Regions from separate parts of the Sulfitobacter sp. 1A13353 genome, predicted to be linked through region 2. Evidence: riboswitches for the same ligand, from Rfam matches in the RefSeq annotation. Region 2 holds a riboswitch; the other holds the start of a gene.

Region 1 (10,284 bases), on a different contig from region 2:
CGGCACCAGAATGCGCAGCACGAAAGGCAGCGCCATCAGCGCGTTGACCAAGGCGGTGACCGGCAAGCTCAGCCGTGCCGGGTCCAGCACAGGGTTGATCAAGATGAACCACCCCGTGCCAATCATCAGCGGAGAGGCCGCAAGCCCCATCAGGCCAATCGCCTCCACCCCGCCGCGTCGCCGGGTGGCGATCCAGCCTGCCATCGGCAGCGCCAGCAGGGCCAGCACCGCCACGCTCAACCCCGCCACCAGAATGCTATTCCCGGAGGCCTGCCAGACCGAGGCAGGCAGTTGCGCGACCCCCGCCAGCCCGCGCAGCACCACGGCCCCCAGCGGCAGCAGCAAGAACAGCGCGGCGAGCGCGATCACCAGCCCGTCCAACGCTCGCTGCACGCCGCCCCGCGCATCCCAGCGGCGCAGGGGGCGGTCCAACCCGCCGCCCAAGCTGATCGGCGGGATCAGCCAAAGCGCTGCCACCGCCGCTGCGCCAGCCAGAACAAGCTGCACCACGGACAGAAGCGCGGCGCGCCCCAGATCAAAGTCAAACCGAAAGGCCTGATAGATCGCCAATTCAACCGTCGTCGCCCGCGGCCCACCGCCTAGCGTCAGCGCCACGGCGAAACTGGTCAGGCAAATCACAAAAATTAGCGCCGCCACACCGGGCAGCACCTGCCGCAGCATCGGCCATTCCAGCGCCAGAAACAGCGCCCGCGGCGTCATCTGGAGCTGCCCCGCGAGCCGAAACCGCTCGGACGGGATGCTCTGCCAGCCTTGCAGCAAAAGCCGCGTCGCAAGCGGCAGGTTGAAGAAGACATGCGCCAGAACCACGCCATGCAGCCCGTAGATTGACACCGGCGGCAGGCCAAGAGCCGCGCCAAACTGGTTCAGCACGCCCGAGCGGCCAAAGACGGTCAGCAGCCCCAGCACCGCCACGATCACCGGCAGAATGAAAGGCGCGCCCAGCAGCGTGATCAGCGCCCCACGCCCCCAGAACCGCCGCCGCGCCAAGGCCCGCGCCACCGGCACGGCCAGCAGCACCGAAAGCACCGCCGACCAGACCGCCTGCGTCGCGGTAAACCGCACCGCCGCCCAATCCGCCGGGCCAAGCCCTGCGCCCACATCGGCTGCCGCGAAAACGGCGACCAAAGCGGCAAGGATCAGCCCCGCCACCAGCGCGGCGGCGAAAAGCCCCGTCTTGCCGCTTAACGCGACAGCGCGGTCAGCCATTCGTCCAAAGCCTCCTCACGGAGCGCGGGGACCTCGCCGTTCGGTACCAACAGCGCCTTGCCGGGCTGGATCATGCCCTCGAACCCTGCGGGCAGACCGCCTTCGGGCGTCACGGCGGGATACATCCAGTTGGTCGTCGGCAGCACCGATTGCGCGGCATCAGAGACGAGGTATTGCAAGAACCGATCCGCCAGTTCCGGCTGATCCGACCCGGCGAGCTTCCCCGCCACTTCGATCTGCATGTAATGGCCCTCGTCGAACAGCGCCGCGGTCTTGCTGTCGTCCTCCTCCGCGATCAGGTGATAGGCCGGAGAGGTGGTGTAGCTCAGCACCATATCGGCTTCGCCTTCGAGGAAGAGTCCGTAGGCTTCGGACCACCCTTTGGTCACGGTCACGACGTTATCCGCCAGTCCTGCCCAAACCTCAGGTGCGTCGTCGCCGTATGCCGCTTTGACCCACATCAGCAGGCCCAAACCGGGCGTTGAGGAGCGCGGGTCTTGGATCACGATTTTCAGATCGCTTTCGGCCAGCGCTTTGAAATTACCGGGCGCGCCCAGATCGGTGCCGTGGACAAAGGCGAAGTAGCCCCAGTCATAGGGCACGAAGACCTCGTCTTCCCAAGTGATCGGCAGGTCATAGTCGGCCTGCAACCCGCTCGGCGCAAACAGATCGGTCTCTTTCGCGGCGGCGACAAGGCTGGTGTCCAGCCCCAGCACGATATCCGCGTCGGACCGTGCGCCTTCAAGCTTGAGCCGCGCCAGCAAGGCCGCACCGTCGCCCATGCCGACGAATTTCAGATCGCAGCCGCAGTGGGCCTCGAACCCCTCTTCGATGGCCGGGCCCGGCCCCCATTCGGTGACGAAACTGTCGTAGGTATAGACCGTCAGTTCAGGCGTCTCGGCCCATGCGGCCGATGCGCCCATGACGCCCGCAGCAAGTGTAAGATACTTCATCGCATCCTCCTTTTGCGGCGAAAGGTAAAAGGTGGATGTCTGTCCTGACCTTCCCTCCGCCGGTGTTAACCGGTTCAGGTTCAACGGGTCCGCACAGCATGCACATCTCAGCCCAAAGGCCCCCCGAGGTAGCGTCAGGGGTAGATCGGACCTGCACAATTGGCAAGGCAAATCCCCTTGAGGCAGGGCGCTGGCCCGGCTAAGGGTTTGACAACAGGAGGTCCGCCCATGTCGATCAACAGCTTTGGCCATCTTTACCGGGTCACTACATGGGGCGAGAGCCACGGGCCCGCCCTTGGGGCGACCATCGACGGCTGCCCCCCCGACGTGCCGATTGACGAGGGCATGATTCAACATTGGCTCGACAAGCGCAAACCGGGCCAGAACAAATACACCACTCAGCGGCGCGAAGCGGATGAAGTGCGGATCCTGTCGGGCACCTTCGAAGGGGTCACCACCGGCACGCCGATCCAGTTGATGATCGAGAACACCGATCAGCGTTCCAAAGACTACGGCGACATCAAGGACAAGTTCCGCCCCGGTCACGCCGACATCACCTATTTCCAAAAATACGGCATCCGCGACTATCGCGGGGGTGGCCGTTCCTCGGCCCGGGAAACCGCCGCGCGGGTGGCGGCGGGCGGTCTGGCGCGTGAGGCGATCAAGGCGCTGGCGCCGGAGCTTCAGATCACCGGCTACATGGTGCAGATGGGGCCGCATAAGATCGACCGCGATGCCTTTGACTGGGACCAGATCGACCAAAACCCCTTTTGGGTGCCGGATGCCAAAGCAGCGGCGGACTGGGCCGACTACCTCGACGGGCTGCGCAAATCGGGCAGCAGCGTCGGCGCGATCATCGAAGTGACGGCGCGCGGCGTGCCTGCGGGCCTCGGCGCGCCGGTCTATGGCAAGCTCGACACCGATCTGGCCGCCGCGATGATGAGCATCAATGCCGTCAAGGGCGTGGAGATCGGCGAGGGCATGTCGGCGGCGATGCTGACCGGCGAATTGAATGCCGATGAGATCACCATGGGACCCGATGGGCCGGAATATTCCTCGAACCACGCCGGCGGCATCTTGGGCGGGATCAGCACCGGGCAGGATGTGGTGCTGCGTTTCGCGGTGAAGCCGACCTCCAGCATCCTGACCACGCGGCGCACGATCACGAAACAGGGCGAAGAGACCGAGATCATCACCAAGGGCCGTCACGATCCCTGCGTCGGCATCCGCGCGGTGCCGGTGGGCGAGGCGATGATGGCCTGCGTGCTGCTGGATCACCTGCTGCTGCATCGCGGACAGATTGGCCAGAACCGCGGCATAATTGGCCCCGAGGCGTGAGGATCAAAGCATGAAAGTCGATGATTTCTCCGCCCGCCCCGCCCTTGGTGTCGGACTGAAAATCACGGCGATCCTGCTTTTCACCTGCATGTCCGCGATCATCAAATCGCTGGCCGACGAGGTTCCCGCCGGGGAGTCTGTCTTCTTCCGCTCCTTCTTTGCCATTCCAGTGATCCTGATCTGGCTGGCACAGCGCGGCAAATTGAAGAGCGGGCTAAAGACGCAAAACCCGATGGGCCATGTCTGGCGCGGGCTGTTCGGCACCACGGCGATGGGGCTGACCTTTACCGGCCTCGGCCTGCTGCCCCTGCCCGAGGTCACGGCCATCGGTTTTGCCACACCGATTTTCACCGTCATCCTCGCCGCCGTGTTGCTGGGCGAGAAAATCCGCCTGATCCGCGTGAGTGCTGTGGCGATCGGGTTGGTGGGGGTGATGATCATCCTCTGGCCGCGTTTCACCAGCATCGGCACGATGGAGCAGACAGCCACCATCGGCGCGTTGCTGATCCTGATGGCGACGATGGTGCGCAGCCTCGTGCAGATCCACATTCGCCAATTGGTACAGAACGAAGACACCGCCGCAATCGTCTTTTACTTCTCCTGCACTGCCTCCCTGCTGGCGCTTTGCACCCTGCCCTTCGGCTGGGTCATCCCCGATCTGCAAACCTTTGGCCTGCTGGTCCTCGCCGGGTTGATCGGCGGGGTGGCGCAAATCCTGATTACCTCGGCCTATCGCTTCGGCTCGGCCTCGATGCTGGCGCCCTATGACTACTCCTCGATGCTTTTCGCCATTTTGCTGGGCTATGTCTTCTTTGCCGAACTGCCCACGATGATGATGCTGGCGGGCGCGGCGTTGGTGATCAGCGCGGGCGCGCTGGTGATCTGGCGCGAGCGGCAGTTGGGGATGGAGCGTGGCAAGGCGCGATCTGTCACCGATCCCAAAGCGTGATCGAATGCGGGCTTTCGCCCGGCCCGGCCTCTCCCTATGGTGCCCCGAAACCGGATAGAGGAGATGACCGATGAGCGACGCGGATCCGAAAGATCACAAGGAAAAGATGCAGCAGCGTCAGGCCGAACAGCGCGCCAAGGTGGCCGAGTTGCAAGACCCGGACAAGGGTCTGGTGCTGGTCCATACCGGCCCGGGCAAGGGCAAATCCTCTTCCGCCTTCGGCGTCGTGGTACGCGCGCTTGGCTGGAAGCAGCGCGTCGGCGTGGTGCAGTTCATCAAGGGCAAATGGAAAACCGGCGAACGATTGTTCTTTGAACGGTTGGACGAGGTGACATGGCACACGATGGGCGAAGGCTTCACTTGGGACACCCAAGACCGCAACCGCGACATCGCCGCCGCCGAGGCCGCATTCGGCAAGGCGCGCGAGATGATGGAGAGCGGCGACTATGACCTTGTGGTGATGGATGAGATCAACATCGCCATCCGCTACGAATACCTCAAAATCGAAGACGTGATCGCCGGGCTTGACGCCCGCGACAAGCGCACCGCCGTGGTGCTGACAGGCCGCGACGCCCGGCCCGAGCTTTGCGACTATGCCGATCTGGTAACTGAAATGTCCGAGGTTAAACACCCGTTCAAAGCGGGCATCAAAGCACAGCGCGGCGTCGACTACTGAAACGAAAAGGATCGCCCGCTTCCGGGCGATCCTCTGGCTGTGCCATGCAGAGGGCGCTTAGATCGCCGCGCCCTTGGGGTCGAGCGTAACCGAGTAGAGCTCGGTATCGGCGCGGTCCATCAGGCGCACTTTCATCTGCTGGGTCTTGGCGTCGATATCGACCAAGCCAAAGAATTGCAGACCGGCGGAGGGCGGCAGGTTCACCTGCCCTTCTTCGGGCGCTTTGACGTATTTCAACTCGGGGCCAAAGGTGCCGTCCAATTCGTTCGGGCCGAAGGTGCCGGCGTGCAGCGGGCCCGAGACAAACTCCCAGAACGGGTCAAAGTCCTGAAACTGCGCTTTGTCGGGGTTGTAGTAATGCGCGGCGGTGTAATGCACATCCGCCGTGAACCAGACCACGTTGTCGACCTGCGCGGTCTTGATGAAACGCAGCAGCCCCGCGATCTCTTGCTCGCGGCCCTTGGCGGCACCATTGTCGCCATTGGCGACCGCCTCGGCCCCGCCGCCGACGACCAGACCGATGGGCATGTCGCAGGCGATGATCTTCCATGTGGCCGCCGAATTGGTCAGCTCGCGCTTGAGCCATGCCATCTGCTCGGCCCCGAGGATATCGGTGGCCTGCGACATCTCGGTCTGCATGTTCTCGCTGTTCGGCCCCCGGTAGCTGCGCAGGTCGAGGAAGAAGACATCCAGCATCGGACCGTAGTTGATCTTGCGGTAGACCCGGCCCGGCTCGGCGGGGGTGATGCGCAGCGGGGTCATCTCATGGAAGGCCTGCGAAGCGCGGGCGGCGAGGACATGGATCGACTTCTCGCTATAGCGGTCGTCTTCCATCAGGCTGCGCGAGGAGGACCAGTTGTTCACGACTTCATGGTCGTCCCACTGCATGAAGGTCGGCACATGGGCGTTCATCTCGCGCACATGGGCGTCCATCAGGTTGTATTTCCACTGACCGCGGTATTCGTCCAGCGTCTCAGCCACCTTGCGTTTCTCGTCGATGATGGTGGTGTTCTTCCACATCGTGCCATCGTCAAGCTGGACCTCATCCTCAAGCGGGCCATCGGCATAGATGGTGTCACCGGAATGCAGGAAGAAGTCGGGGCGGTGTTTGGCCATGGTCGCATAGGTGCGCATGCCCTCATCGTCGATGCCCCAGCCCTGACCGGCGGTGTCACCGGACCAAGCAAAGCGCACGTCGCGGCGCGCGGTGGGCGCGGTGCGGAACTGGCCGATGATCGGCTCGGAGGTGGCGTTGATGTCGCTCAGATCGGCGGCGGTGAAGCGGTAAAAGATATCCTGATCCGAGGGCAGCCCTTCGACCAGACGTTTCACCGCCAGATCGTGGTTCGGCAGGGCGTTCATCGGCGCAAGCTGGCGCGCGTTGGCAAAGCTTTCGGTGGTGGAGATTTCGACCTTCACCCGCGCCGGGCGGTCGGTCCGGGTCCAGATCATGCCGGACTGCGTGTCGACATCGCCCGATTGCACCCCATGGGTAAACATCGGGCGCGAGGCCGCACGGCTAAGGCTGGGCATGGCAAGGCTTGCGGCAAAGGCGGTGGAGCCCGCCAGCACAGCGCGACGGGTCGGGCGGATCAGTTTGGTCATCGTGAGCTTCCTCTGAGGGTGGCGATGGCGGCACAGAACCCCCGATGCGTGACAGATGGCCGACAGCTGCGTGACTCTTTGGCAAAGCTTTGGTGACAGCGCGATGACGTGTTACCAAAATCCGTACCCTATTTTCTTTCCGTAACATTTTGATTGAACCGAATCGCCCCGATGTGTAGATTGCGGTGCAACAACAGGAGACCCCCATGCAGGCATTCATCTGCGACGCGCAGCGCACCCCCATTGGCCGTTACGGCGGCGCCCTCTCTTCGGTTCGCGCCGATGACTTGGCCGCCGTGCCGTTGAAGGCGCTGATGGAGCGGAACCCTTCCGTCGACTGGGCGCGGGTCGATGACGTGATCATGGGCTGCGCCAATCAGGCGGGCGAGGACAACCGCAACGTGGCACGCATGGCGTCGCTATTGGCCGGTCTGCCGGTCGATGTACCGGGTGCCACGATCAACCGTCTCTGCGCCAGCGGCATGGACGCCGTGGGCGCCGCCGCCCGGGCGATCCGCGCGGGCGATATGGACCTCGCCATCGCCGGCGGGATCGAAAGCATGTCGCGCGCGCCATTCGTGATGCCCAAGGCCGAAACCGCCTTTTCGCGCAGCAACGCCGTCTATGACACCACCATCGGCTGGCGCTTCGTAAACCCGAAGATGAAGGCGCAGTTCGGCGTGGATTCCATGCCCGAGACCGCCGACAACGTCGCCGCCGATTATGACGTGTCGCGTGAAGATCAGGACGCCTTCGCCGCGCGCAGCCAGGAACGCTATGCCGCCGCCGCCGAGAAAGGCATTTTTGCTGAGGAGATCGCCCCGGTCACCATTCCACAGCGCAAGGGCGAGGATATCGTCGTCGACAGCGACGAACACCCCCGCCCCGGCACCACGCTGGAAAAACTCGGCAAGCTGCGCGGCATCAACGGCGCGGATCTCACCGTTACTGCCGGCAATGCCTCGGGCGTGAACGACGGTGCTGCGGCAATGCTGCTGGCCTCTGAGGCGGGCGTGAAGGACCACGGTCTTGCCCCCATCGCCCGCGTCGTCGCCATGTCCGCGGCGGGCGTCGAGCCACGCGTTATGGGCATCGGCCCGATCCCTGCGGTGCGCAAGGTGCTGGACCGCGCGGGCCTCACGATCGAGCAGATGGATGTGATCGAGCTTAACGAAGCCTTCGCGAGCCAAGGCCTCGCCACGCTGCGCGCCCTTGGCGTGCCGGACGACGCACCCCATGTGAACGCCAACGGCGGCGCCATCGCAATCGGCCACCCCCTTGGCATGTCCGGCGCGCGTCTGGTGATGACGGCGGCGCTGCAGCTCAAGCGGACGGGCGGCAAATACGCGCTATGTACCATGTGTGTGGGCGTGGGTCAGGGCGTTGCCCTGATCCTCGAAAACGCAGGCTGACACTTCTTTCCTCGAAAGGAACGGACCGATGTATGCACAGATGATCAAATCCACTGGCAAGGGCGTCAAATCCCTCGACGAGATGGACCCCGACGAGCGCGCCTTTCAGGAACGCATCGACGCGGGCGGCAAGATCGAGCCCAAGGACTGGATGCCCGACGGCTATCGCAAGAACCTGATCCGCCAGATCGGACAGCATGCGCATTCCGAGATCGTGGGCCAGTTGCCGGAAGGCAACTGGATCACCCGCGCGCCGACGTTGGAGCGCAAGGCGATCCTTCTGGCCAAGGTGCAGGACGAGGCCGGCCACGGTCTCTACCTCTACTGCGCGGCGGAAACGCTGGGCGTGACCCGCGACCAGATGACCCGCGACCTCCTTTCCGGGAAGATGAAGTATTCCTCGATCTTCAACTATCCCACGCTGACATGGGCCGACATGGGCGCCGTGGGCTGGCTCGTCGATGGTGCCGCGATCATGAATCAGGTGCCGCTGCAGCGCACCTCCTACGGGCCCTACGCCCGTGCCATGGTCCGCATCTGCAAGGAAGAAAGCTTCCACCAGCGCCAAGGCTTCGACATCATGATGAAGATGGCCAATGGCACGCCCGCCCAGCGCAAGATGGCGCAGGACGCGCTCAACCGCTTCTGGTTCCCGGCGCTGATGATGTTCGGCCCCTCGGATAAGGATTCGGTCCATTCCGCGCAGTCAATGGCGTGGAAGATTAAGATGAACACCAATGACGAGCTGCGCCAAAAGTTCGTCGACGAGACGGTGCCGCAGGCCGAATACCTCGGCCTCACGATCCCCGACGAGACGCTGAAGTTCAACGAAGAGACCGGCCACTACGATTTTGCCGAACCGGACTGGGAAGAGTTCTTCCAGGTGCTCAAGGGCAACGGCCCCTGCAACACCGAACGGCTGGCGGCGCGCAACAAGGCTTGGGACGAGGGCCGCTGGGTGCGCGAGGGGCTTCTGGCCCACGCCGAGAAGAAGCGCAGCAGACAAATGGCAGCGGAGTAAGCGACATGAGCAGCCCTGAATCCAGCGAATACAAAGGCACCGAAGCCGCCCCCCACGGCGACGCACGGCCCACCGAATGGCCCCTATGGGAAATCTTCATCCGCGGCCAGCACGGGCTGAGCCACCGCCATGTCGGCAGCCTGCATGCGGCGGATGCGGAAATGGCGATCAAGAACGCCCGCGACGTCTATACCCGCCGCAACGAGGGCGTGAGCATCTGGGCGGTCGAAGCCAGCGCCATCGCCGCCTCCTCGCCCGAGGAGAAGGGCGCGCTCTATGAGCCGGCGAACGACAAGGTCTACCGCCACCCGACCTTCTACGACATTCCCGACGAAGTGGGGGCGATGTGAGCACCGATCCCAAGTTCGAATTCCTCTGCCGCATGGGTGACAACGCGCTGGTGCTCGGGCACCGCGTCTCGGAATGGTGCGGCGTGGCGCCGGTGCTGGAAGAGGACATCGCGCTGGCGAACGTAGCGCTCGACCTGATTGGCCAGACCCAGCTTTGGCTGGGACTCTCGGGCGAGGTCGAGGGCGCAGGCCGCGACGCCGACAAGCTCGCCTTTCACCGCGATGTCTGGGACTTTCGCAATGTCCTGCTGGTGGAACAGCCCAACGGCGATTTCGGCCAGACCATGATGCGGCAGTTCCTGTTCGACGCATGGCATTTGGCGCAGTTGACCGCGCTGATCGACTCTAGCGACAAAGAGATCGCCGCCATCGCCGAAAAATCGGCGAAAGAGGTGACCTATCATTTGGAGCGGTCCTCCGACACGGTGATCGGCCTTGGTGACGGGACCGAGGAAAGCCACCGCCGGATGCAGGCGGCTCTCGACCTGCTTTGGCCCTATGTGGGTGAGATGTTCATCAGCGATGATGTTGACGCCGCCATGGCCGAAGCCGGTATCGCCCCCGATCCGGCGAGCATGCGCAAAAGCTACGACCAACTGGTCGGCGACACGCTGGCGGCGGCGACCCTCAGTAAGCCCGAGGACGACTTTGCCCATAGGGGCGGGAAAAGCGGCGCGCGGCACAGCGAACATCTGGGCCATATGCTGACCCAGATGCAGTGGCTGCAACGCGCCTACCCGGACGCCACATGGT
Region 2 (10,284 bases):
GATGGGTCAAACGATGCCACGGTGCTGGGGCAATCGACGCGGCTCTATTCCAGCTACAAGCTGAAGCGGGTCTATTACTCCGCCTTTTCGCCCATTCCCGACAGTTCGTCGAAACTGCCGCTGATCCGCCCGCCCCTGCAACGCGAGCACCGGCTTTATCAGGCCGACTGGCTGCTGCGGTTCTACGACTTTCAACTGGATGAGATCACCTCCGTCACCCGCGACGGCAACCTTGATCTTGAGGTCGACCCCAAGCTCGCCTGGGCGCTGGTGCACCGCGAACACTTCCCGCTCGACGTCAACCGCGCCAGCCGCGAGAAGCTGCTACGGGTGCCGGGCTTTGGCGTCAAAACCGTGAACCGCATCCTCGCCGCGCGCCGTCACCGCGCACTGCGCTACGAAGACCTCACCCGCATGGGCGCCTCGATGAAAAAGGCCCGTGCCTTCGTCACCGCGGGCGGCTGGACCCCCGGTGGCCTCACCGACAGCGCCGACCTGCGCGCGCGTTTCGCGCCGCCGCCCGAGCAATTGACCCTGTTCTGATGCACCGCGTCTCCCTGCCCCCCATCGGCACCGCCAAGGCATGGCGCGAGGCGGCGCGCGGTTTTCTTGCCGCGGGCGTACCGCCTGAGGATATCCTTTGGGGTGACCATGCCGCCGCCCCCGATCTTTTCGGTGGGGAAGCCGCACCGGCCGCCACGGGCCGCGTCGCGGTGCCGCGCAGTTTCGTGTCCATGGCCGAGACCGCCGTCTGGCACAGTGATCCCGAACGTTTCGCCCGTCTCTATGCCTTTCTCTGGCGCGTGAAGGACGCGCCGCATCTGATGTCCGACCGGGGCGATGCCGACCTCGCCGTGCTGCGCGGGATGGAGAAGAACGTCCGCCGCTGCCAGCACAAGATGAAGGCCTTCGTCCGCTTCCGCGAGATCGGCGATCCGAACGCCCCGCGCCGCAGCTTCGCCGCGTGGTTCGAACCCACGCATCACACGGTGGAGCCTACGGCGGATTTCTTCGTGCGGCGGTTTTCGGACATGGACTGGCGCATCCTCACGCCCGATGTCTCGGCCATCTTCGAGGGCGGCAAGCTCAGCTTTCAAGAAGGCCACGCCAAGCCTGACCTGCCCGAGGACGCGGGCGAGCAGTTGTGGATCACCTACTTCCAGAACATCTTCAACCCCGCCCGCCTGATGGTGAAGGCGATGCAGTCGGAGATGCCCAAGAAATACTGGAAGAACATGCCCGAGGCCGCCTTCATTCCCCAGATGATCGCCGAGGCCCCGGCCCGCGCCCGGGCCATGGCCGAGGCCGCCCCCACCCTGCCGCCCGCGCGCATGGACCGGGTGCAGGCGCAGCTTTCGGCTTTTGAGTCCGCTTGGGACGGCTCGATGGAAGAGCTTCCGTCCGCGATCCGCGCCTGCACCCGCTGCCCACTTCATTGCCACGCCACGCAGGCCGTGCCGGGCGAAGGGCCGACGCATGCCGATCTCATGGTCGTGGGCGAACAGCCCGGCGATCAAGAAGACCTCGCGGGCCGCCCCTTCGTCGGGCCGGCGGGGCAGATGTTCGACCGCATCGCCGGCGAAGCGGGGCTGGACCGAGACGCCGCCTTCGTCACCAATGCGGTCAAACACTTCAAGTTCACCGCCCGCGGCAAACGCCGCATCCACCAGCGCCCCGAGATGCCGGAGATCGACCAGTGCCGCTGGTGGATGAACGCCGAGGTGGCGCAGGTGCAGCCCAAGCTCATTCTCGCCATGGGCGCTACGGCGGCGCAGAGTCTCACCGGCAAGGGCACGGGTATCCTGAAACGCCGCGGCACGATCGAGGCGGGGCCCGAGGGCATCCCTGTGCTGATAACCCTGCACCCCTCCTACCTGCTGCGCGTGCCCGACCCAGCCGTGCGCGAGGAGGCAGAGGCGCAGTTCCGCTCCGATCTGGCGATGGCGGCGCGGATGATGGCCGAGGCGGCTTAATCCTCGGGGTCGATGACCTGCAGGGCACCATCCGGCAGGGGGCGTTGCAACGCGGGCAGATCGGCAGTCTCGGCGCTCAGCCACGTATGCACTTCGTCGGGCGTGGTCAGGATCACTGGCATGGCCTTGGGGTGGACGGCCCCGACCTCGGCGTTGGGTTCGGTGGTGAGAAAGCCATAGAGGTTATCGGTGGTCTCGCCGTCCTTGAGTTTTCGCACGCTCGTCCATTGCGTCCAGACCCCGGCGAAGAAGGCCAGCGGGCGGTCTTCGCCAAGCGCGAACCAGATCGGGCGCGAGCGTTCGCCGGGGCGGTTCAGCGGCTCGGAAAAGGCGGTGAAGGGCACCACGCAGCGATGCTCCCGCACCAGCCAGCGCCGCCAATGCGGTGAGGCGATGTTGCGGATGTTCGTGACGCCGCGGTCGGTCTTCTTGCCCTTGAGCGCGAAGGCCGGCGAGGGCATCCCCCACCGCATCATCTCCAGCACCGGGCCGCCATCGCCATGGCGCACCACCGGGGCCGGGTAGTCGGGGTAAATGCCGGGCATCGGCGGCAGATTGCCTGCCTGGTCGTTGATCCCGTCGAACCAGCCGCGGATCGCGTCCTGCCCCTTGGTGAGGGAGTAAAGATTGCACATTGGTCGCCTCCTGTCGCAGCCTTGGCCCAGTAGATGCGGGTTTTCCGCGCCCCGACAAGGGCTTCGCGGGGGCGGCTCAAAATTTTGACAGGGCCGCAGTTCATCGTTTATGAATAGAACAAAATGTGAACATATGGAGTCGTGCATGACAACCGATTCTACATATGGGCAGGTCCTTACCCTGCCGCGGCGACGGCCGTCGACACCGCCCGAGCCGGGGGTTCTGGCCACGCATGCGCCGCTGACGGATGTCTTTCCGGGGGCCTTCGCCAGTGCTTCGGCGAGTGGCTTCGTGCTGTCGCTCTTGCCGCGCGGCAAGGGGCCGGTGCTCTGGGTGCAGGACTTCCTGTCGCGGCGCGAAAACGGCGCGCCCTATACCCCGAGCCTCGCGGCCTTCGGGCTGGAACAGCCGGTGCTGCTGGTCACCGCCAGCCATCCGCGCGACGTGCTCTGGACGATGGAGGAAGGGGCCGCCTGCGCGGGGCTTTCAGCCGTGGTGGGAGAGGTGCATGGCGGGCCGGAGGTGCTGGATTTCACCGCCACCAAACGGCTGTCGCTGCGGGCCGAGGCCTCGGGCGTGCCGCTCTACCTCATCCGCAGCGGCGACCCCGGGGGCCTGAGCGCGGCGCGGATGCGCTGGCGCATCGCCTCCCTGCCCGCGCAGGCGCATCCCGACGATCCGCAGGCCCCGGGCGCGGCCCGCTGGGATCTGGAGCTGTTTCGCGCGCGCGGCCATGCGCCGGGCCGATGGGTGGCCGACCATGAGCCCGACAAACGCCACAGCCCCCGCGCCGCGGATCGTCTCCGTCTGGTTCCCTATGCTGACGATGGAGCGGTGGCGCCGGGTGATCGCCCAATACCGCAGCGTTCCGGGGGATGAGGTGCCGGTGGTCCTGTCGTGCGACGGGACGCACGGGCCGGTGGTCCATGGGCTGAGCACCGCCGCCCGCGCCCGCGGCATCGAGACGGGCGCGCGGGTGGTCGACGTGCAGGCGATCCACCCCGACCTGCATGTCGAGCCCGCCGATCTGGAGGGCGATATCGCCCTGATCAAGCGGCTGGTGCATTGGGCGCGGCGCTGGTGCCCCTGGACCGCGCGGGACGTCGATCACGGGCTGCTGCTCGATGTGACCGGCTGCACGCATCTTTTCGGCGGCGAGGCGGCGATGCTGCGCGATATCCGCAGCCGCTTTGCCCTGCAGGGGCTGACCGCGCGCTGCGCCATGGCCCCCACCCCCGGTGCCGCGCAGGCACTGGCGCGTTTCGGCTCCGGTGCGCAGATCTGCGGGGCCGAGGATCTGGCCGCCGCCCTCGCCCCCCTGCCCGTCGCCGCCCTGCGGCTCGACGCTCAGACCACGCGGCTCTTGGACCGGCTCGGCCTCAAGACCATCGGCGCGCTGAGCGATCTGCCCCGCGCCGCGCTGATGCGCCGCTTTGCCAGCCTCAAGCCCGACCGCAACCCGCTGATCCTGCTCGACAAAGCGCTCGGCCAAGCCCCCGACCCGCTCAACGCCCCGCCGGACCATCGCCACTTCATGACCCGCAGCCGTCTGCCCGAGCCGGTGATCGACCCCGCCCCGCATCTGCCCGCGCTGGTCGAAGACCTCTGCACCCTTCTGGCCCGCGCCGAATTGGGCGCACGGCGGCTGCGTCTGACGATCTACCGGATCGACGGCGATTGGCGCACCCTCGGCGTCGCCACGGCGCGGGCCAGCCGCGATCCGGCGCATCTGCGCAGGCTTTTCGATGGCAAGCTGGAGAACATCGACAGCGGCTTTGGTTTTGACCTGCTGACGCTGGAGGCGACGGACAGCGAGCAGCTGCCGCTGATCCAAGACCACCTCGACGGCAAACGCGACCCCTCGGCGGATGTGGCCGGGCTGCTCGACCGTCTGGCGGCCAAGCTGGGCAGCGACAAAGTGAGTTGGCCCGCTTGGCGCGAGACCCACAAACCCGAACGGGTGGAGCACCGCGTCGACGCCCTGCAAGGCACCCCCGCCGCCGCCCCCACCCTGCTGCGCGAGCGTCCCCTGCGGTTGCTCACCCCGCCCGAGGAGGTGCGCGTCATCTACGCCGTGCCCGAAGGCCCGCCCTCGCAGTTCAACTGGCGCCGCGTCACCTACAAGACCACCCGCCACGCCGGGCCTGAGCGGATCGCCCCCGAATGGTGGCGCGACCGCCCCGGCACCCGTCTGCGCGATTACTATAAAGTCGAGGTCGCGGGCGGCCAGCGCTTCTGGCTCTACCGCGAGGGCGTGATCCACGATGGCCGCGGGGCCGAGCCGCGCTGGTTCCTGCATGGGCTCTTCGCCTGATGCCCGAGCAAGAAGGACATAAGCGCCGCACGCTGGGCGAAGACGGCTTCAGTCCGCCACCCCGGGCGGACTACGTGGAGTTCGGGCTGGCGAGTTGCTTTTCCTTTCTGCGTGCCGCCTCGGACGCCGTCGATCTGGTCGAAACGGCGCATCACCACGGCTATGACAGTATCGGCATCGCGGATCACAACACCCTCGCGGGCGTGGTGCGGATGCATGTGGAGGCCGAGAAGGCCCATATTCGCCCCCTGATCGGGGCGCGGCTGGTGCTGCTCTGTGGGACTGAACTGCTGGCCTATCCGCAGGACCGCGCCGCCTATGCGCGGCTCTCGACGCTGCTCTCGGCGGGCAAGATGCAATCGGTGGACGGGGAATGGCAGCAAAAGGGCGAGACCCATCTGACGCTGGAGATGCTGCAAGGCCACGCCGAAGGGCTGCACCTCATCGTCATGCCGCCCGAGAACCTCGACCTCTTCGCCGCGGGCCTGCCGCGGCTGCTGAAAGCGCTGCCGGGGATGCGCCACATCGGCGCGAGCTTCCTCTACCGTGGCGATGACCGGGCGCGGATCAACCGGCTGGATGCGCTGGCCCGTGCCCATGGGCTGAGGCTGCTTGCCACCAACGATGTGCTTTACCACGCCCGCCACCGCCGCCCGTTGCAGGACGTGATGGTGGCGATCCGCGAGGGGGTGATCGTGCCCAAGGCGGGCTATCTTCTGGCCGCCAATGCCGAACGCCACTTGAAATCCCCCGAGGCGATGGTGCGCCTCTTCGCCGACTGGCCCCATGCCATCGCCGAGACGCGCCGCCTTGCCGACCGGATCGAATTTCGCCTCACCGATCTGGCCTATGAATACCCCCATGAGATCGTCCCCGAAGGCCGCACCCCGATGGAGGAACTGGCCCGTCTCACATGGGAGGGCGCCGCGCGGCGCTACCCCGAGGGCGTGCCCGAGGCGGTGAAAAAGACCATCGAGAAGGAATTCGCCCTGATCGAGACCAAGAAGATCGCCCGCTATTTCCTGACCATCTATGACATTGTGCGCTTCGCCCGCGAGGAGGCTGAGCCGCCGATCCTCTGCCAAGGGCGCGGCTCGGCGGCCAACTCCGCCGTCTGCTTTTGCCTTGGCATCACCTCGGTCGACCCGGCGGTGCATGACCTGCTTTTCGAGCGCTTCCTCAGCGAGGAACGCGACGAGCCGCCCGACATCGATGTCGATTTCGAGCACGAGCGGCGCGAGGAAGTCATCCAGTACATGTACGGCAAATACGGCCGCCACCGCGCCGGGCTCTGCGCCACGGTGATCCACTACCGCCCGCGCTCGGCCATCCGCGAGGTCGGCAAGGCGATGGGGCTGTCCGAAGACGTGACCTCAAAACTCGCCGGCACCGTCTGGGGCAGTTTCGAGGGCGAGATGGACGACGCCCGCGCCCGCGAGGCGGGGCTGGACCTGTCGGACCCCTATCTGCGTATGGTGCTGACGCTGGCCAGCCAGATGATCGGCATGCCGCGGCATCTGAGCCAGCACGTCGGCGGTTTCATCCTGACCGAGCGCCCCCTGACCGAGATCGTGCCCATCGGCAACGGCGCCATGCCCGAGCGCAGTTTCATCGAATGGGACAAGGACGACATCGACGCGCTGCAGATCTTCAAGGTCGATATCCTCGCGCTCGGCATGCTGACCTGCATCGCCAAGTGCTTCGACCTGATCGAGGCGCATTACGACCGCCCGCTGGAACTGGCCACGGTGCCGGTGGAGGATCACGAGGACGACGCCACGGGGCGACCGACCTACGACATGCTCTGCCGCGGCGACAGCCTTGGTGTCTTTCAGGTGGAAAGCCGCGCGCAGATGGCCATGCTGCCAAAACTGCGCCCCCGCGTCTTCTATGATCTGGTGATCGAAGTCGCCATCGTCCGCCCCGGCCCCATTCAGGGCGACATGGTCCACCCCTATCTGCGCCGCCGTCAGGGGTTGGAGAGCGTCGTCTACCCCGCCCCCGGCCCAGCCTATCCGCAGGACGAGCTTTTCAGCATCCTCAGCCGGACGCTGGGCGTGCCGATCTTTCAGGAACAGGCGATGAAAATCTCCATCGACGCGGCACAGTTTTCCCCGACCGAGGCGAACGAGCTGCGCAAGGCCATGGCCACCTTCCGCTCGCGCGGGACGATCGAGAAGCTGCAGGACAAGATGGTGGGCCGCATGACAAAACGCGGCTACGATCCGGTCTTCGCGCAGCGCTGCTTCGACCAGATCAAGGGCTTTGGCGAATACGGTTTCCCCGAAAGCCATGCGGCGAGTTTCGCCAAGCTGGTCTATGTCTCGTCATGGATGAAATGCCACTACCCGGCGGCCTTTGCCTGCGCGCTCTTGAACTCGCAACCGATGGGGTTTTACGCGCCGGCGCAGATCGTGCGCGATGCGCGTGAACATCAGGTCGAGGTGCGGCCCGTGGACGTGAACCTCTCGGACTGGAACTGCACGCTGGAGCCTTGTGGCGAGGGCTTTGCCCTGCGCTTGGGGCTGCGCATGGTGGACGGCCTGCAGGAAAAGGCGGGCGCGCGGATCATGGACCGGCGCGAGACGCCTTACGCGGATGTCGAAGACCTCAAGAGCCGCGCCGGGCTGGATGCCAAGGCGATCCGCCAGCTCGCCGCCGCCGATACGATGCGCAGCATGGGGATCGACCGGCGCCAAGCGCTCTGGCAGGCCCAAGGGCTGCGCGACGCGCCCGCCTTGCCGATCTTCGACCATGTCGAAGCCTCGGCCCGCGGCCCGGAGCCGGAGGTGCATCTGCCGGTGATGCCGAAGGCGGAGCAGGTGGTGGCCGACTACCAGACGCTGCGCCTGTCGCTGAAGGCGCATCCGATGTCCTTCTACCGCGGGAGCCTTGCGGCGCAGGGGTTTTCCTCGGCCCGGGACCTTTCGCGCATGGGCCACGGGCGGCGGGTAAAGCTGGCGGGGCTGGTGCTGGTGCGCCAGAAACCCGGCAGCGCCAAGGGGGTGTGTTTCATCACGCTGGAGGATGAATTTGGCGTCGCCAACCTCGTGATCTGGCCCAATATGTTCAAGCTCTACCGCCCCACGATCATGTCGTCGCGGCTTCTGGTCGTGGAGGGGCGCGTGCAGACCGACGGGCGGGTGATACACGTGGTGGCCGAGCGGCTTGAGAACCGCTCTGACCGGCTGGCAGCACTATCGGAGGCACCGATGCCCGGCATCACGACGCGCGGCGATCACCCAACCCATCCGCTGCCCGGTCAGGTGGCCATGCACGGCCACCCGCGCGATGCCAAGGTGATCCCCAAATCGCGGGATTTTCATTAACGAATCCTCATGCAATGCATGAGGTACACACCGCAACTACATGATATAAAAAGCAAACCAATAAATAACCGATCCCCTGTTGACCCTCTGAACGCCCCTCGCTAGCCTGCCGGAAATCCGTTGGGGTGCCGCAAGGCTGAGAGGTGAAAACCGACCCATCGAACCTGATCCGGGTCGTACCGGCGTAGGGAACGGAAGCAAGCATCGGCCCATCCGGGCGGTCGTTTACCCCGTATCTCCATGCCCTCGGCCCATCTAACGAATGGGGGGCCGAATGGCGTTTCAAGCACTAACGATTGCGGGGTCCGACAGCGGCGGCGGGGCGGGGATTCAGGCCGATCTCAAGACCTTCAGCGCGCTTGGCGTCTATGGGGCCAGCGTGCTCACCGCCGTGACCGCACAGAACACCCGCGCCGTCACCGCGGTCGCCATGATCGCGCCTGCGATGATCCGCGCGCAGATGGCGGCGGTCTTTGGCGATCTGGCCATCGGCGCGGTCAAGATTGGCATGTTGGGCGACCCGGCCACGATCTCCGCCGTGGCCGAGGAGCTGGCCGACTGCGCCGCGCCCATTGTGCTCGACCCGGTGATGGTGGCGAAATCCGGCGATGCGCTCCTCTCTGCCGAAGCGGTCAAAACCCTGCGCGACCGGATGCTGCCCCGCGCCTATGTGCTGACGCCAAACCTGCCCGAGGCCGCACGGCTGCTGGACACAGAAGAAGCCACCGACGAGGCCACCATGCTCGCGCAGGGCCGCGCGCTGCTGTCGCTCGGCCCCCGCGCGGTGCTGATGAAGGGCGGCCATGGCAAGGGCGAGACCTGTGTCGATCTGCTGATTTCCGAGGCCGACACCCTGCGCCTTTCCGCGCCCCGCCAGCAGACGGCGAACACCCATGGCACCGGCTGCACGCTCTCTGCCGCCATTGCCGCCGGTCTGGCGCGGGGCCAGCCTCTGCCGCAGGCGGTGGAAGCCGCCCATAGCTATCTGCAACGCGCCATTGCCGCGGCGGACGCCCTCAACATCGGCCATGGCCACGGGCCGGTGCATCATTTTCACGGCGTTTGGCCCCATGAGTGATGTCACGATCATCGGCGCGGGCGTGGCAGGGCTCTGGGCCGCGCGGGCCTGTCTGGCGCAGGGGCTGCGGCCAAGGCTCGTTGACCGCAAAGGCCCGCCCGGGCCGCACGGCTGTTCGTGGTGGGCGGGCGGCATGCTCGCCCCCTTTTGCGAAGGCGCGCTGAGCGAGCCTGCGGTGGTAACCCATGGGCGGCGTGCCGCGGCGCTATGGGGGAAGATCACGGAAGTCACCCATCGGGGCACGCTGGTCCTCGCCCCCGAGCGGGACCGCGCGGAATTGCAGCGTTTCGCCGCCCGCACCGAAGGCCACAGCGACTGCGACGCCGAAGCCATCGCGGCCTGTGAGCCGGACCTCGCCGGGCGCCATCGCCGCGGGTTGTTCTTTGCCGAGGAAGCGCATCTGAACCCGCGCCAAGCGCTGCAAGACCTGACCCATGCGCTGGCCGCCGAGGGCGTGACGGTTAAGACCACGGCCCTCACCCCTTCGGAGGTCACAGGCCCGGTGATCGACTGCCGCGGCATGGTGGCCCGCGACGCTCTGCCCGGTTTGCGTGCCGTGCGCGGCGAGATGATCCTGCTGCGCGCGCCTGAGATCGCCCTCACCCGCCCGATCCGCCTGCTGCACCCGCGCCATCCGCTCTACGTCGTGCCGCGCGGGCAAGGCATCTACATGCTGGGCGCGACCCAGATCGAAAGCGCCAGCCGCAGCGGCATGACCGCCCGCTCGGCGCTGGAACTGCTCTCAGCCGCCTATGCGCTCGACCCGCGCTTTGCCGAGGGCGAGATCATCGAGATGGGCGCCGACCTGCGCCCGGCTTTCGCCGACAACCTGCCCGGCATCGTGCAGCGCGGGGCGGTGCTGCATCTGAACGGATTGTTCCGGCACGGTTTTCTCATGGCGCCCGCCTTGGCCGAACAGGCTGCGGGCTTTCTGGCAACAGCGACAACGGGGGA

Evidence for each region. A riboswitch is a leader RNA that binds a small molecule or an ion and turns the genes downstream of it on or off. The one in region 2 is predicted to bind thiamine pyrophosphate.
Region 1: linked by a shared signal. The riboswitch ahead of thiB (thiamine ABC transporter substrate binding subunit) and the one ahead of thiD (bifunctional hydroxymethylpyrimidine kinase/phosphomethylpyrimidine kinase) in region 2 are both predicted to bind thiamine pyrophosphate.

The regions. Positions count from the first base shown of each region.
Region 1 is NZ_JBIFFS010000001.1:247,615-257,898, forward strand. Features, by position in the region: gene ACGYLO_RS01245 (thiamine/thiamine pyrophosphate ABC transporter permease ThiP) at 1-1,227, opposite strand, end outside; gene thiB (thiamine ABC transporter substrate binding subunit) at 1,203-2,180, opposite strand; TPP riboswitch at 2,215-2,316, opposite strand; gene aroC (chorismate synthase) at 2,409-3,518, shown strand; gene ACGYLO_RS01260 (DMT family transporter) at 3,529-4,467, shown strand; gene cobO (cob(I)yrinic acid a,c-diamide adenosyltransferase) at 4,538-5,143, shown strand; gene ACGYLO_RS01270 (alkaline phosphatase) at 5,201-6,748, opposite strand; gene pcaF (3-oxoadipyl-CoA thiolase) at 6,955-8,160, shown strand; gene paaA (1,2-phenylacetyl-CoA epoxidase subunit PaaA) at 8,189-9,181, shown strand; gene paaB (1,2-phenylacetyl-CoA epoxidase subunit PaaB) at 9,187-9,531, shown strand; gene paaC (1,2-phenylacetyl-CoA epoxidase subunit PaaC) at 9,564-10,284, shown strand, end outside; gene paaD (1,2-phenylacetyl-CoA epoxidase subunit PaaD) at 10,280-10,284, shown strand, end outside.
Region 2 is NZ_JBIFFS010000005.1:254,321-264,604, reverse strand. Features, by position in the region: gene ACGYLO_RS14205 (putative DNA modification/repair radical SAM protein) at 1-543, shown strand, start outside; gene ACGYLO_RS14200 (UdgX family uracil-DNA binding protein) at 543-1,973, shown strand; gene ACGYLO_RS14195 (SOS response-associated peptidase) at 1,970-2,608, opposite strand; gene ACGYLO_RS14190 (ImuA family protein) at 2,754-3,488, shown strand; gene ACGYLO_RS14185 (Y-family DNA polymerase) at 3,436-4,923, shown strand; gene ACGYLO_RS14180 (error-prone DNA polymerase) at 4,923-8,252, shown strand; TPP riboswitch at 8,364-8,460, shown strand; gene thiD (bifunctional hydroxymethylpyrimidine kinase/phosphomethylpyrimidine kinase) at 8,527-9,330, shown strand; gene ACGYLO_RS14170 (FAD-dependent oxidoreductase) at 9,323-10,284, shown strand, end outside.